DNA from 2 places in the Rhodococcus sp. P1Y genome. Region 2 is predicted to be linked to the other one. Evidence: riboswitches for the same ligand, from Rfam matches in the RefSeq annotation. Region 2 holds a riboswitch; the other holds the start of a gene.

Region 1 (5,964 bases), 2.8 Mb from region 2:
GACGACATCCCCGTCGGCATCCACGACAATCGCGGACTGTCCGGGTTCTACCTGTCCGTCGGCTGGGTCGTGGGCGGCTACCTGCTGGCCGCAGCCATCGGCCTACTCGTCGGAGCACCGAAGTCGCGCCGGGACGCGGCCGCCCAACTCGGCATATTCGCCGGCTACTCGATTCTGTCCGGTGCGCTGGGCGCATTCATCGTCACCTCGCTGCTCGGCACGTTCGCGGGCCACTGGTTCCCGTTGTGGCTACTGGGAACCGGCGTCGTGTTCGCAACCTCGGTCTTCACCCTCGGCCTTCGTGCAGCAATCGGCGTCGCGGCCGTGCCCATCGCCATCATCGTGTTCGTGATTCTCGGAAACCCGAGCGCTGGAGGGGCCTTCGGTCCGTACGTCCTCCCGGAGTTCTACGCAGCCGTCGGACGCTGGATCACCCCTGGCATCGGAACCGAGGGTGTGCGCAGCATCGTGTACTTCTCCGGCAACGGCCTGGGCCAACCGGCACTTGCGCTGGCCGTGTATGCCGTCGTCGGGATTGCACTCCTGTTCGGCTTCAGCCGGTCACCACGCAACGCGAAGTCCGAGACCGCCCCCGTATCCTGACCGGTATGACAGCCACCTTCCCCCTCCCCCTACCCGATCTCGCCGTCCGCACTCTGGGCGGCGCCGTCGTGTGGGCGAACGACGAAACGTTCGCGGAGAAGGAGAACCTCGTCAAGCCGGGCAAGGCCGACTACCAGCCTGCGACCTTCGGCCACAAGGGCCAGATCTACGACGGGTGGGAGACGCGTAGGCGTCGGGAAGCGGGTTACGACGAAGCCATCGTCCGACTCGGCGCGCCCGGCGTCGTCGACGCTGTGGTGGTGGACACCGCGTGGTTCACCGGCAACTACCCGCCGGAAATCTCCATCGAGGCGGCGTCGATCGAGGGTTTCCCGTCGGCGCGTGAACTGCACGAGGACACCGAGTGGACGACGATCGTGCCGAAGAGCTCGGTCAACGGGGACACCGAGAACCGGTTCGGGGTCGCATCCGACGAGCGCTGGACGCACGTCAAGCTGTCGATCTACCCCGACGGCGGTGTGGCACGACTGCGCGTACTCGGACGCGGGCGTCCCGACCCACGGTTCATCGCGGCCGGCCCGTTCGACCTCGCGGCCCTCGAGAACGGCGGCTACGTCTCCGCGTGTTCCAACATGTTCTACAGCTCGCCGAACAACCTGCTGTTCCCCGGACCGCCGCGGTCGATGGGTGAGGGCTGGGAAACCTCACGCAGGCGTAACGACGCCAACGACTGGGTCCAGGTAGCCCTCGCCGGACGAGGCACGATCGAACTGGCCGAGCTCGACACGTCGTGCTTCCTCGGAAACGCCCCGGGTGCTGCGTCGCTCAAAGGCCTTCTCGGAGATGGCGAATGGATCGAACTGCTACCGAAGACCCGCCTGCAACCCGACACACGTCACCGGTTCCTGCTGGAGCGCACCGAGCCGGTCTCCGAAGTACGCATGGACATCTTCCCCGACGGGGGTATGGCACGCCTGCGGCTCTTCGGCTCGTTGTCGTAGCGGCAATCCGAGTCCAGCGGCCGGTAGTAACTGCGAAAATGCCGCGGTAGCAATACCCTTGGTAGATGAACCGGCTACTTCACCCGAACGCAGCCCACGTCGCCGACATTCTGATTTCGCGCGGACATCACGGAGTGGTGGTCACCTCGCCGGAGCCGACCCCGACCGCGGACGCCGCTGCCGCATCGCTCGGGGTCAGCGTCGGCGCGATCGTGAAATCTCTTGTCTTCCTGCTCGACGACGATCCAGTGCTTATCCTCGTGTCGGGTGCACACCAGGTAGATCTCGACGCCACCGGACAGCGCCTGGGCGGCACGTTGACGCGGGCACCGCTGGAACTGGTCAAGCATTCGACGGGTCAGCCGATCGGCGGTATCGCACCGGTCGGCCATCCGACGAATCTACCGACGTTCGTCGACGAGACCCTCTCGGACTACCCCGAGTTGTGGGCTGCTGCAGGGCATCCGAACACGGTCTTCAAGACCACGTGCTCGGAGCTTCTGCGCATCACCGCCGGTCTCGCCATCGATGTCACCTAGACGCGGGAGCGCTCAGGAGGCCAGCACCCGTGTCGGCGTCAGCGAGCCGGTCGCGGCCAGAAGCTTCTCGGCGGAGAATAAGACACCGCGATCCTCCAGCCAGGGCACGACGCCGCGTGCGATCTTGTCGAGGTTCCGCTGCTCGGGCCCGACGGCGATGAGGGTCACCCCGTCGGCCACCTCCGCTGCCTTCACGTCGGCGACGAGCCCCGCGAGACCGGAGGGGGTCCCGACGTACCGGATGGAACTCGGCACCGCCGGGAGGTCCAGCGCGGCGAATTCCCGACGCGCGGTCCGTGCATCGTCGGCGACGTGGATCTCGATATCGAGAAACACCGCAACGCTGTCGGCATCTTTGCCTGCCTCGACGGCCTCGGCCCTGGCACGTGCTCTTGCCTGCTGACCCTCGCGGAGATCCGAGGCGTGGATGCGAACTATCGACTCGGTAGGGCGAGCGTCGGTGACTTCCGTCCATGCGCCTGGAGTTGCAAGGGCAAGGCGGACAGGTGAGTTGTTCGACATGAAATTGGTCCCGTCGTGCAAGCGAGGTGTTGGGGAGGATGACTGAAGTCCGAACACCTACACGAGCCAGAGGCCGTCCGGCACAGATCGACGTATCGATCGCGCCAGAGTCGGTTCTGCGACAGAGCAATTGCCCTCATGAGGCGATGCTAACCGTTTGCGTTGCGCATGGGGATCCCACGCCTGCGGCACCGCCTGCCAGCTCGGGGAACGGGCGAGGGTCGGGAATAGGATTCCACCAACCGTTCTCCTCCTCGTACGTCCAGGAGGGCCCGTCGGCGACGAGCGTCTCGATGGCCCCGATCAGCCGATCCACATCGGCGTCGGAACTGCCGAGCCCCAGGCTGGCGCGCACGGCACCGTCCGCGTGACCCAGTCGCGCGAGCAGCGGGTGAGCGCAGAACTTGCCATCCCGCACTCCGATGCCGTGCTCGGCCGACAGGTACGCAGCGATCTCGCCGGGGCCGAATCCATCTACGGAAAATGTGACTATCCCCACACTGTCCGGGGAGTCGTTCCACACCGTCAGTACGTCGACGCCAGGCACCGCCGTCAACCCGTCGCGCAGGCGATCGGACAGTCGACGCTCGTGGTCGACCGAACCTGCCACCTCGAAATGCTCGAGGGCTTCACATGCTGCCGCCAAGGCGACGACGCCGAGCACGTTGGGTGTACCCGCCTCGTGACGTGCCGGAACCGGCGCCCACTCGGCGTGATCGAGACCGACGTGGCGAACAGCCCCGCCGCCTGCGAGATAGGGCTCGGCGGCGTCGAGCCAGTCACGCTTACCGACGAGCACGCCGGCACCGTGCGGCGCGTACAACTTGTGTCCGGAAAACGCGAGGTAGTCCACCCCCAGGGCCTCGATGTCGACCCGTCGATGGGGTACCAATTGCGCACCGTCGACGAGGATGCGTGCGCCGTATCGGTGCGCGAGAGCAGCGAGCTCGTCGATCGGAAGTACTTCGCCGGTCACATTGGAGGCGCCCGTCACCGCAAGCAGCGCAGCCGGTTTGGCAGCGAGTTCGGCTTCGATCGATACCAGGGTCTCGGCGATGGACTCGGCCGCGACGACGACGCGGCGGTCGTTCCAGGGCAGCAGGTTCGCGTGATGCTCGATATCGAGAACCACGGTGTCTCCCGGCACGCACCCGGCAAGAAGGTTCAGCGAGTCGGTGGTGTTCCTGGTGAAGATGACAACCGCATCCGATTGCGCTCCAACGAAATTCGACACCGTCACGCGTGCCTTTTCGTACGCCGCAGTGGACACGCGTGATGCGTACCCGGCGCCGCGGTGAACGCTCGAGTAGTAGGGCAACAGATCGGCAATTCGCTCGGTCACGTGGGCGAGCGCAGGCGCGCTGGCCGCGTAGTCGAAATTGGCGTACGTGCAGGTACTTCCATTCACCAGAGGAACCTGCAGATCAGCGCCGCTGACTGTAGCGAACGAAGCACACGAGTTGTCGAGAACAGCAGTCATGACAAATAACCCCTTGTCGATCAAGGGACCCGAAGAATCGTCAGTGAGAAGTCGAGTCCGCGCTTGCTGCACCGGTTTTCCGGCGTCAGCCAGGTCGTCACCCGGAGCACCCCACCGCGGAGGAGGGTTGCCGACCAGCAAGCCGGGGCTTGATGCTGGTACTCATGACCTGCACAGAGGATGGCAAAAGTGCCACTGGATTGTCAACCCGGGAGGTAGGAAACCTCCAACTCGATTAAGCTGTGCCCGGTGCCGAGACCGTACGAGATGCAGCTTTGCGCGAACGAAACGTCCGTTCACCTTCTGGACAACCGAACATGAGATAACGACCGCTGACGTTCGTTTCGGTACAACACGAGAAGAAGGAACACCGGTTGTCTGTGCAATCACAATCGGATTCGGCTAGCGTCCAGCCCTCGGCTGGCGTCCCCGCCGAATTCTTGCGCGCAGGGCGCGCTCCATCGGAGCGAACGCTCATCGACATCCTGCGCTCGACCACCTCGCAGTACCCCGATGCCGCGGCGATCGACGACGGCACCGTCTCGGTCACCTACCGCGAGCTCCTCGAGGACATCGACGAAGGCGCGCAGTGGCTGGCCAGGGCTGGAGTAAGGCGCGGCGACCGCGTCGGAATCAGAATGCCCTCGGGTTCGTTCTCGCTCTACGTCGCCATCTTGTCGATCCTCAATGCGGGTGCCGCCTACGTGCCCGTCGATGCCGACGACCCGGACGAACGGGCCGAGCTGGTGTTCGGCGAAGCGAAGGTCACTGCCGTCGTCACGGCAGGAGGAATCGCGGCGGGTACGGCCGACAAGCAGGACACCCCGATCCCGGACACCCTCACGATCCCTTCACCCGACGAAGACGCGTGGGTCATCTTCACCTCCGGCTCCACCGGGACCCCGAAGGGTGTGGCCGTCAGCCACCGCAATGCGGCGGCGTTCGTCGACGCCGAGGCACGGATGTTCATGCAGGACGACCCGCTGGGTCCGGGTGACCGGGTACTCGCAGGCCTTTCGGTGGCGTTCGACGCGTCGTGCGAGGAGATGTGGCTCGCGTGGCGTCACGGCGCATGCCTGGTGCCCGCTCCGCGCTCTCTCGTTCGCAGTGGTTTCGACCTCGGGCCGTGGTTGATCGCCCGCGACATCTCCGTCGTCTCGACGGTTCCCACGCTCGCCGCTCTGTGGCCTGCCGTAGCTCTCGAAGCCGTCCGGCTGCTCATCTTCGGCGGTGAAGCGTGCCCACCCGAGCTGGCCGAGCGCCTCGCCGTCGACGGCCGCGAGGTCTGGAACACCTACGGTCCGACGGAAGCAACCGTCGTCGCGTGCGCGTCGATCATGGACGGCAAGGGCCCGGTGCGTATCGGACTCCCGCTCGACGGGTGGGATCTCGCCGTGGTGGACGGAGGCGGCAATCCCGTCGCCGTCGGGGAGGTCGGTGAGCTGGTCATCGGCGGAGTCGGACTTGCGCGCTATCTCGATCCGGCCAAGGACGCCGAGAAGTACGCCCCGATGCCGACGCTCGGATGGGACCGCGCCTATCGCAGCGGCGACCTCGTCAAGCTCGAGCTCGAAGGCTTGCTCTTCCAAGGCCGCGCCGACGACCAGATCAAACTCGGCGGCAGACGCATCGAACTCGGTGAGATCGACAACGCGCTTCAGTCGTTGCCCGGCGTCGGCGGCGCGGCCGCAGCCGTCAGGAAGACCGGTGCGGGCAACTCGGTCCTCGTCGGCTACCTGGCTAGTACCGACCCGAATTTCGATCTGGACGCAGCCCGCAAGATTCTGGCCGAGCAGTTGCCGTCGGCGCTCGTTCCACGCCTCGCACTCGTCGACGAGATGCCGACGCGCACCTCGGG
Region 2 (5,964 bases):
CGTCAGCATCAATACCGGAACGGGCCGGTCTGCCTGAATCCTGCGGCAGACCTCGAGACCGTCGAAACCCGGGAGCATGACGTCGAGTACGACCACGTCGGGTCGGACCCGCGCGCACAACTGCACCGCCTTCGGTCCATCCGCGGCCTCTACGACGTCGAAACCCTCGCCGCGCAGCCGCGCGGCAAGTGCTCCGGAGATGGTCGGCTCGTCGTCGACGACCAGGACGGTGCGGTTCATGTATTCGACCCTAGAGGGCTGTCGTGGAGGAGACGGCCAGGAAATGTGGAGGTTCGGTGAAGATCGCGGATGGGGCGGTTCACCGCCAGGAACGAATGTGTTCGCGCTACCCGATTGCGTTCGCGCGTACCCGATCGGGGGCGCACGAACGCACTCCGTCAGCGGGAACCAAGTGTTCGCTAGTGAGGATCGGCTACCCTTACCGCAAACCGGAGACATTGCTCTCTGTCGTATCCCCCCGAAAGGCGTATCCATGGTTGCATCCCGGCGATTGCTACAACTGAGCGCAGCCGTCACAGCTGCTGCTTTGCTGATGTCCGCGTGTTCCAGCTCGTCCGACGACCAGGCGGAACCCACAAGCACCAGTTCGGGTGGCGCCTTCCCCGTCACCGTGGACCATGCGTTCGGCGAAACGACCGTCGACGCAGAACCGACGCGCGTCGTCTCGGTGGGATACACCGAACAGGACACTCTGCTTGCACTCGGCGTGAAGCCCGTCGGCGTCACGGAGTGGTACGGCGAGCAGCCTTTCGCGACGTGGCCGTGGGCGCAGGAGGCGTTGGGCGATTCCCAGCCCGAGGTCCTCGATATTTCCGATGGCTTCCAGTACGAGCGGATCGTCGGACTCGAACCTGACTTGATCATTGCGACGAACGCAGGCCTCGACCAGGAAAGCTACGACAGACTCAGCGAGATCGCGCCGACCATTGCCCAGTCGGGCGACTCGTCCGCCAGCTTCTCCCCGTGGGACGAACAGGCCAGAAACATCGGTGCAGCCGTTGGCAAAACGGACGAGATCGAAGACATCATCGCCGGCATCGACGAGAAGTTCGCCGCCGCCAGGGCGGAACACCCGGAGTTCGAGGGCACCAAGGCGATCTTCCTTCAGAACGCCATCTACGAGGGCGACGCAATCGCCTACCAGAACGGCCTCAGCACCGACTTCCTGACCGACCTCGGTTTCGTGGTTCCATCGGACCTCGACGCCTTCGCGCCGGCCGACGGTAGTGGCCAGGCATACATTCCGCTGGAGAATCTCTCGGTGCTCGACTCGGCCGACGTTCTCTTGTGGGGGACCGAGAAGCCCGAGGACCGCACCGCCCTCGAGCAAGAGCGCGTGTACCAGAACCTCGAACGGGTCAAGGAGAACAAGCTCGTCTTCACCGACGCCGTCACGGCCGGCGCGATCTACTTCACCAGTCCGCTGAGCCTGCCGTACGTCATCGACCAACTGGTGCCTGCATTCGCGAGCACACTTGCCGGCGAGGGCGCGGCGACGACCACGAGCTGACCGAGTCCTGCGCCGAGATCGAGGTTGTGCGCCGAAACCGCAGACTTTCGCGGCACAACCTCGATCTCGACCGGGCTCAGGCAGCGAAGTACGTCAGGCAGCGAGGTGCGTCAGGAAGCTTTGAGCGCGGTGGCGTCGCTGCGTCGCTGCATCCACATGGCCGTTGCCAGCACGGCGAGACCTGCCACCGCCAGCATCGAACCGACTGCCGCAGGCGCGGTGTATCCGAATCCCGCGGCAATGACTGCGCCGCCGAGAGCAGCGCCGATCGCATTCGCCAGATTGAACGCCGCGTGATTGAGCGACGCGGCAAGGGTCTGGGCATCGTCGGCGACGTCCATCAACCGCGTCTGCAAACCGGGGATGACCGATGAACCCGATGCGCCGATCAGAAATACGAGAACGAGCGCGCTGATCGGGTTGTGTGAAGCAACCACGAACACGGCGAGAAATACCGCCATCGACGCAAGGCCGATGAAGGTCCCGCGCAACTGGTACCGATCAGCGAGCCAACCTCCGACGAAGTTGCCTGCAACCATGCCGAGGCCGTAGATCATCAGTGCGACCGGTACGAACGCACGGGCCAACCCGGCAACATCGGTGAGAGTGGATGCAATGTAGGTGTAGACGGCGAACATGCCGCCGAATCCGACCATGCCGACGAACAACGTCATCCACACCTGACCACGTCGCAGAGCGCCGAGTTCGGTGATCGGATTGGTGGTCGGCATGCCGTCGAGACGCGGCATCCACATGATCAGGGCGGTGACGGTCAGCGCGCCGATGACAGCGACGACCGCGAATGCACTGCGCCAGCCGAGCGCCTGGCCCAGCCACGTCGCCGCGGGGACGCCGACGACGTTCGCGACCGAGAGACCCATCATGACCATCGCCACGGCCTTGGCCCGCTTACCCGGCTCGGCGAGATGCGCGGCAACAAGGGCCGCGATGCCGAAAAACGCACCGTGAGGAAGACCTGCGACGAACCTCGATGCCACCAGCTCACCGAAGCTGGGCGCGAACACCGTCCCGAGATTTCCGAGGGTGAACGCCACCATGAGTCCGATCAGCAGCACACGTCGCGGAACCCGAGCGGCAAGGGTGGCGATCGCGGGCGCACCGACGACGACGCCGAGTGCGTAGGCCGAGATCATGTGACCGGCGGACGGTTCGGAGATTCCCATCGTCGTCGCAACGTCGGGAAGAAGACCCATCGACGCGAACTCGGTGGTTCCGATTCCGAACCCACCGATCGACAACGCGAGCATCGCGAGCCGCCTGCGAGAAGAGAGGGGCCTACGACTGCCGCTCGGACCGTTCGACACCCTGTCGCGCACCGCGCTGACATTTTTGGCGAAAGCCGAATCGGTGACAGTCACAGCAAAACAACCTTGTCTCGAAGGGGGAGGTATCGACGCGAACCCAAGAGGGAACGGCCACTGAATCGATTCTGTTCCCTCGACCGATCAAATTTCGAATCGCCACACGGTGATTGTGCTCACCCAGTCGACTCGCATCCCGTTGGGAGGAATCACCGAGAGTCGTTGTTTCCCGATCTCGGTGACCCCGCTAGGATTCACCGCAGGTCATGAGTACCAGCATCAAGCCCCGGCTTGCTGGTCGGCAACCCTCCAACCGCGGTGGGGTGCCCCGGGTGACAAGACCTGGTTGGTCGGCGACGCGTACCTGCGCCGCCAACGAGCAAGCGCGGGTCCGCCTCATCGAGATGGAAGACGAGGTCGGCGGACCCACCGAACGAGCGCGACTGGAAACAGCGCGCTCGAAAAGGAGGTTCACCATGTGTTGTTGTACCGATACGCCCCGCCCAGGCTCCCACCACGAGAGCCCATTCGAAATTTGAACATCCTTCGAAGACGGAGTTATCACTCACATGACCGACAGCACCCCTGACGTCGTAGACGCAGCAGGCACCCCCATCGAGGACCCCACCGCATCGTGGAGCTTCGAGACCAAGCAGATCCACACCGGACAGACGCCGGACGGCGCCACGAACGCCCGCGCGCTGCCGATCTACCAGACCACCTCGTACACCTTCGACAACACCGATCACGCTGCCGCGTTGTTCGGGCTCGCCGAGCCCGGCAATATTTACACCCGCATCATCAACCCCACCCAGGACGTCGTCGAGCAGCGCATCGCCGCTCTGGAAGGTGGAGTTGCAGCGCTCCTACTCGCCTCCGGGCAGGCCGCGGAGACCTTCGCGATTCTCAATCTGGCCGAGGCAGGCGACCACATCGTCGCGAGCCCACGCCTCTACGGCGGAACGTACAACCTCTTCCACTACACACTCCCCAAACTCGGAATCACCGTGACTTTCGTCGACGATCCCGACGACCTGGAGCAGTGGCGAGCAGCGATCACCCCGAAGACCAAGGCGTTCTACGGTGAGACCATCTCCAACCCGAAGAACGACATCTTCGACATTCCCGGCATCTCCGGGGTAGCCCACGAGAACGGCATTCCGTTGATCGTCGACAACACCGTCGCGACGCCGTACCTCATCCGGCCGTTGGAGCATGGGGCCGACATCGTCGTCCATTCGGCGACCAAGTATCTCGGCGGCCACGGGACGGCCATCGCAGGTGTCATCGTCGACGGCGGCACGTTCGACTGGACGCAGGGGCGTCACGCCAACTTCACCACCCCCGACCCCAGCTACCACGGCGTGGTGTTCGCCGACCTGGGTGCACCCGCGTTCGCTCTCAAGGCCCGCGTGCAATTGCTCCGCGACATCGGCGCAGCAGTGTCGCCGTTCAATGCCTTCCTCATCAGCCAAGGACTGGAAACGCTGAGTCTGCGCATCGAGCGGCATGTCGAGAACGCACAGAAGGTCGCCGCGTTCATCGAGGCACGCGAGGACGTCGAGTCCGTCAACTACGCAGGCCTGAAGTCCTCGCCGTGGTACCAGCGTGGACAGGAGTTGGCCCCTAAGGGGCAGGGCGCGATCATCGCGTTCGAACTGAAGGGCGGCATCGACGCGGGCAAGAAGTTCGTCAACGCACTCAGCCTTCACAGCCATGTCGCTAACATCGGTGATGTGCGTTCACTTGTCATTCACCCCGCATCGACAACCCACTCCCAGCTGACACCGGAGGAGCAACTCGCCTCGGGCGTCACCCCCGGTTTGGTCAGGCTCGCTGTGGGCATCGAAGGGATCGACGACATCCTCGCCGATCTCGAAACCGGATTCGCCGCGGCGGCATCTTGACAATCGGCTCTGTGCACGACGTCCGTCCGGCTGCGGGCTTTCCGCCGCCGGACGGACGGCTCGGCAGTATCGACATCGGCCCACTCGAATTGGAGAGCGGCGCATCGCTTCCTGCGGTATCCGTTGCTGTTCAGCGCTGGGGTGAGCTCGCTCCCGGTCGCGACAATGTCGTGCTGGTCGAGCACGCACTGACGGGCGATTCGCACGTCAGCGGACCCGCCGACGACCACCATGCCCTTCCGGGCTGGTGGAACGGCATGGTCGGACCAGGCGCACCCATCGATACCGACGAGTGGTGCGTCATCGCATCCAACGTTCTCGGCGGGTGCGGTGGCACGACTGGACCCAGCTCGCTCGCATCCGACGGCACTCCCTACGGCAGCAGATTTCCGGAAATCTCCATCCGCGACCAAGTCGCAGCTGAGGCTGCGCTGGCGGATGTTCTCGGGATCGAGCGGTTCGCCGCGGTTGTCGGCGGATCGATGGGCGGCATGCGGACACTCGAGTGGATCGTCGAACACCCCGACCGTGTCGGGGCTGCGCTCGTACTCGCCGTCGGCGCGCGCGCGACCGCAGACCAAATCGGTACCCAAACCACGCAGATCGACGCCATCACGTCCGATCCCGAATGGCAGGGCGGCAACTATCACGGCACCGGGCGATCGCCACGAGCCGGACTGAAGATTGCTCGGCGTATCGCACACTTGACCTACCGCACCGAGAGCGAACTCGATCTGAGGTTCTCGAACTCCGCACAGGATGACGAAAACCCTTGGAACGGCGGAAGATACGCAATCGAAAGCTACCTCCAACATCAAGCAAACAAGTTGGCGGACAGGTTCGACGCCAGTACCTACGTCCTGCTGAGCGAAGCGATGAACAGACACGACATCGGACGCGGACGCGGAGGAATCGACGCCGCCCTCGCCCGTGCGACGGTTCCCACGATCGTGGGTGGAGTCGATTCGGACCGTCTGTATCCCCTGCGCCAGCAGAAGGAAATCGCCCGTGGCTTGCCGGAGTGCAGTGGCCTCGAGGTCATTCAGTCCAGAGACGGCCACGACGGATTTCTCACCGAGGCAGGTGCGGTGGCCGTACTACTGGGCGAGACGATGGCGAACGCGCGGTCCGCACGCGCAGCCAAGACGGGCTGACGGTAGCTGCCGTCAGTCCGTTCCGAGCGGGTCGATCGAGGACGAGAGAA

Evidence for each region. Region 2 has a riboswitch for S-adenosylmethionine ahead of D8W71_RS13315 (bifunctional o-acetylhomoserine/o-acetylserine sulfhydrylase). Riboswitches for the same ligand answer to the same signal wherever they lie in the genome.
Region 1: it holds a riboswitch for S-adenosylmethionine, as region 2 does, so the genes downstream of both, D8W71_RS00295 (aminotransferase class V-fold PLP-dependent enzyme) here and D8W71_RS13315 (bifunctional o-acetylhomoserine/o-acetylserine sulfhydrylase) in region 2, are expected to answer to the same signal.

What each region holds. Positions count from the first base shown of each region.
Region 1 is NZ_CP032762.1:54,458-60,421, forward strand. It holds gene D8W71_RS00275 (hypothetical protein) at 1-603, shown strand, start outside; gene alc (allantoicase) at 609-1,565, shown strand; gene D8W71_RS00285 (YbaK/EbsC family protein) at 1,631-2,104, shown strand; gene D8W71_RS00290 (hypothetical protein) at 2,117-2,626, opposite strand; gene D8W71_RS00295 (aminotransferase class V-fold PLP-dependent enzyme) at 2,763-4,106, opposite strand; SAM riboswitch class IV at 4,161-4,276, opposite strand; gene D8W71_RS00300 (Pls/PosA family non-ribosomal peptide synthetase) at 4,481-5,964, shown strand, end outside.
Region 2 is NZ_CP032762.1:2,886,370-2,892,333, reverse strand. It holds gene D8W71_RS13330 (response regulator transcription factor) at 1-240, opposite strand, end outside; gene D8W71_RS13325 (ABC transporter substrate-binding protein) at 494-1,531, shown strand; gene D8W71_RS13320 (MFS transporter) at 1,642-2,799, opposite strand; SAM riboswitch class IV at 3,116-3,245, shown strand; gene D8W71_RS13315 (bifunctional o-acetylhomoserine/o-acetylserine sulfhydrylase) at 3,423-4,760, shown strand; gene metX (homoserine O-acetyltransferase MetX) at 4,757-5,914, shown strand; gene D8W71_RS13305 (DUF3017 domain-containing protein) at 5,927-5,964, opposite strand, start outside.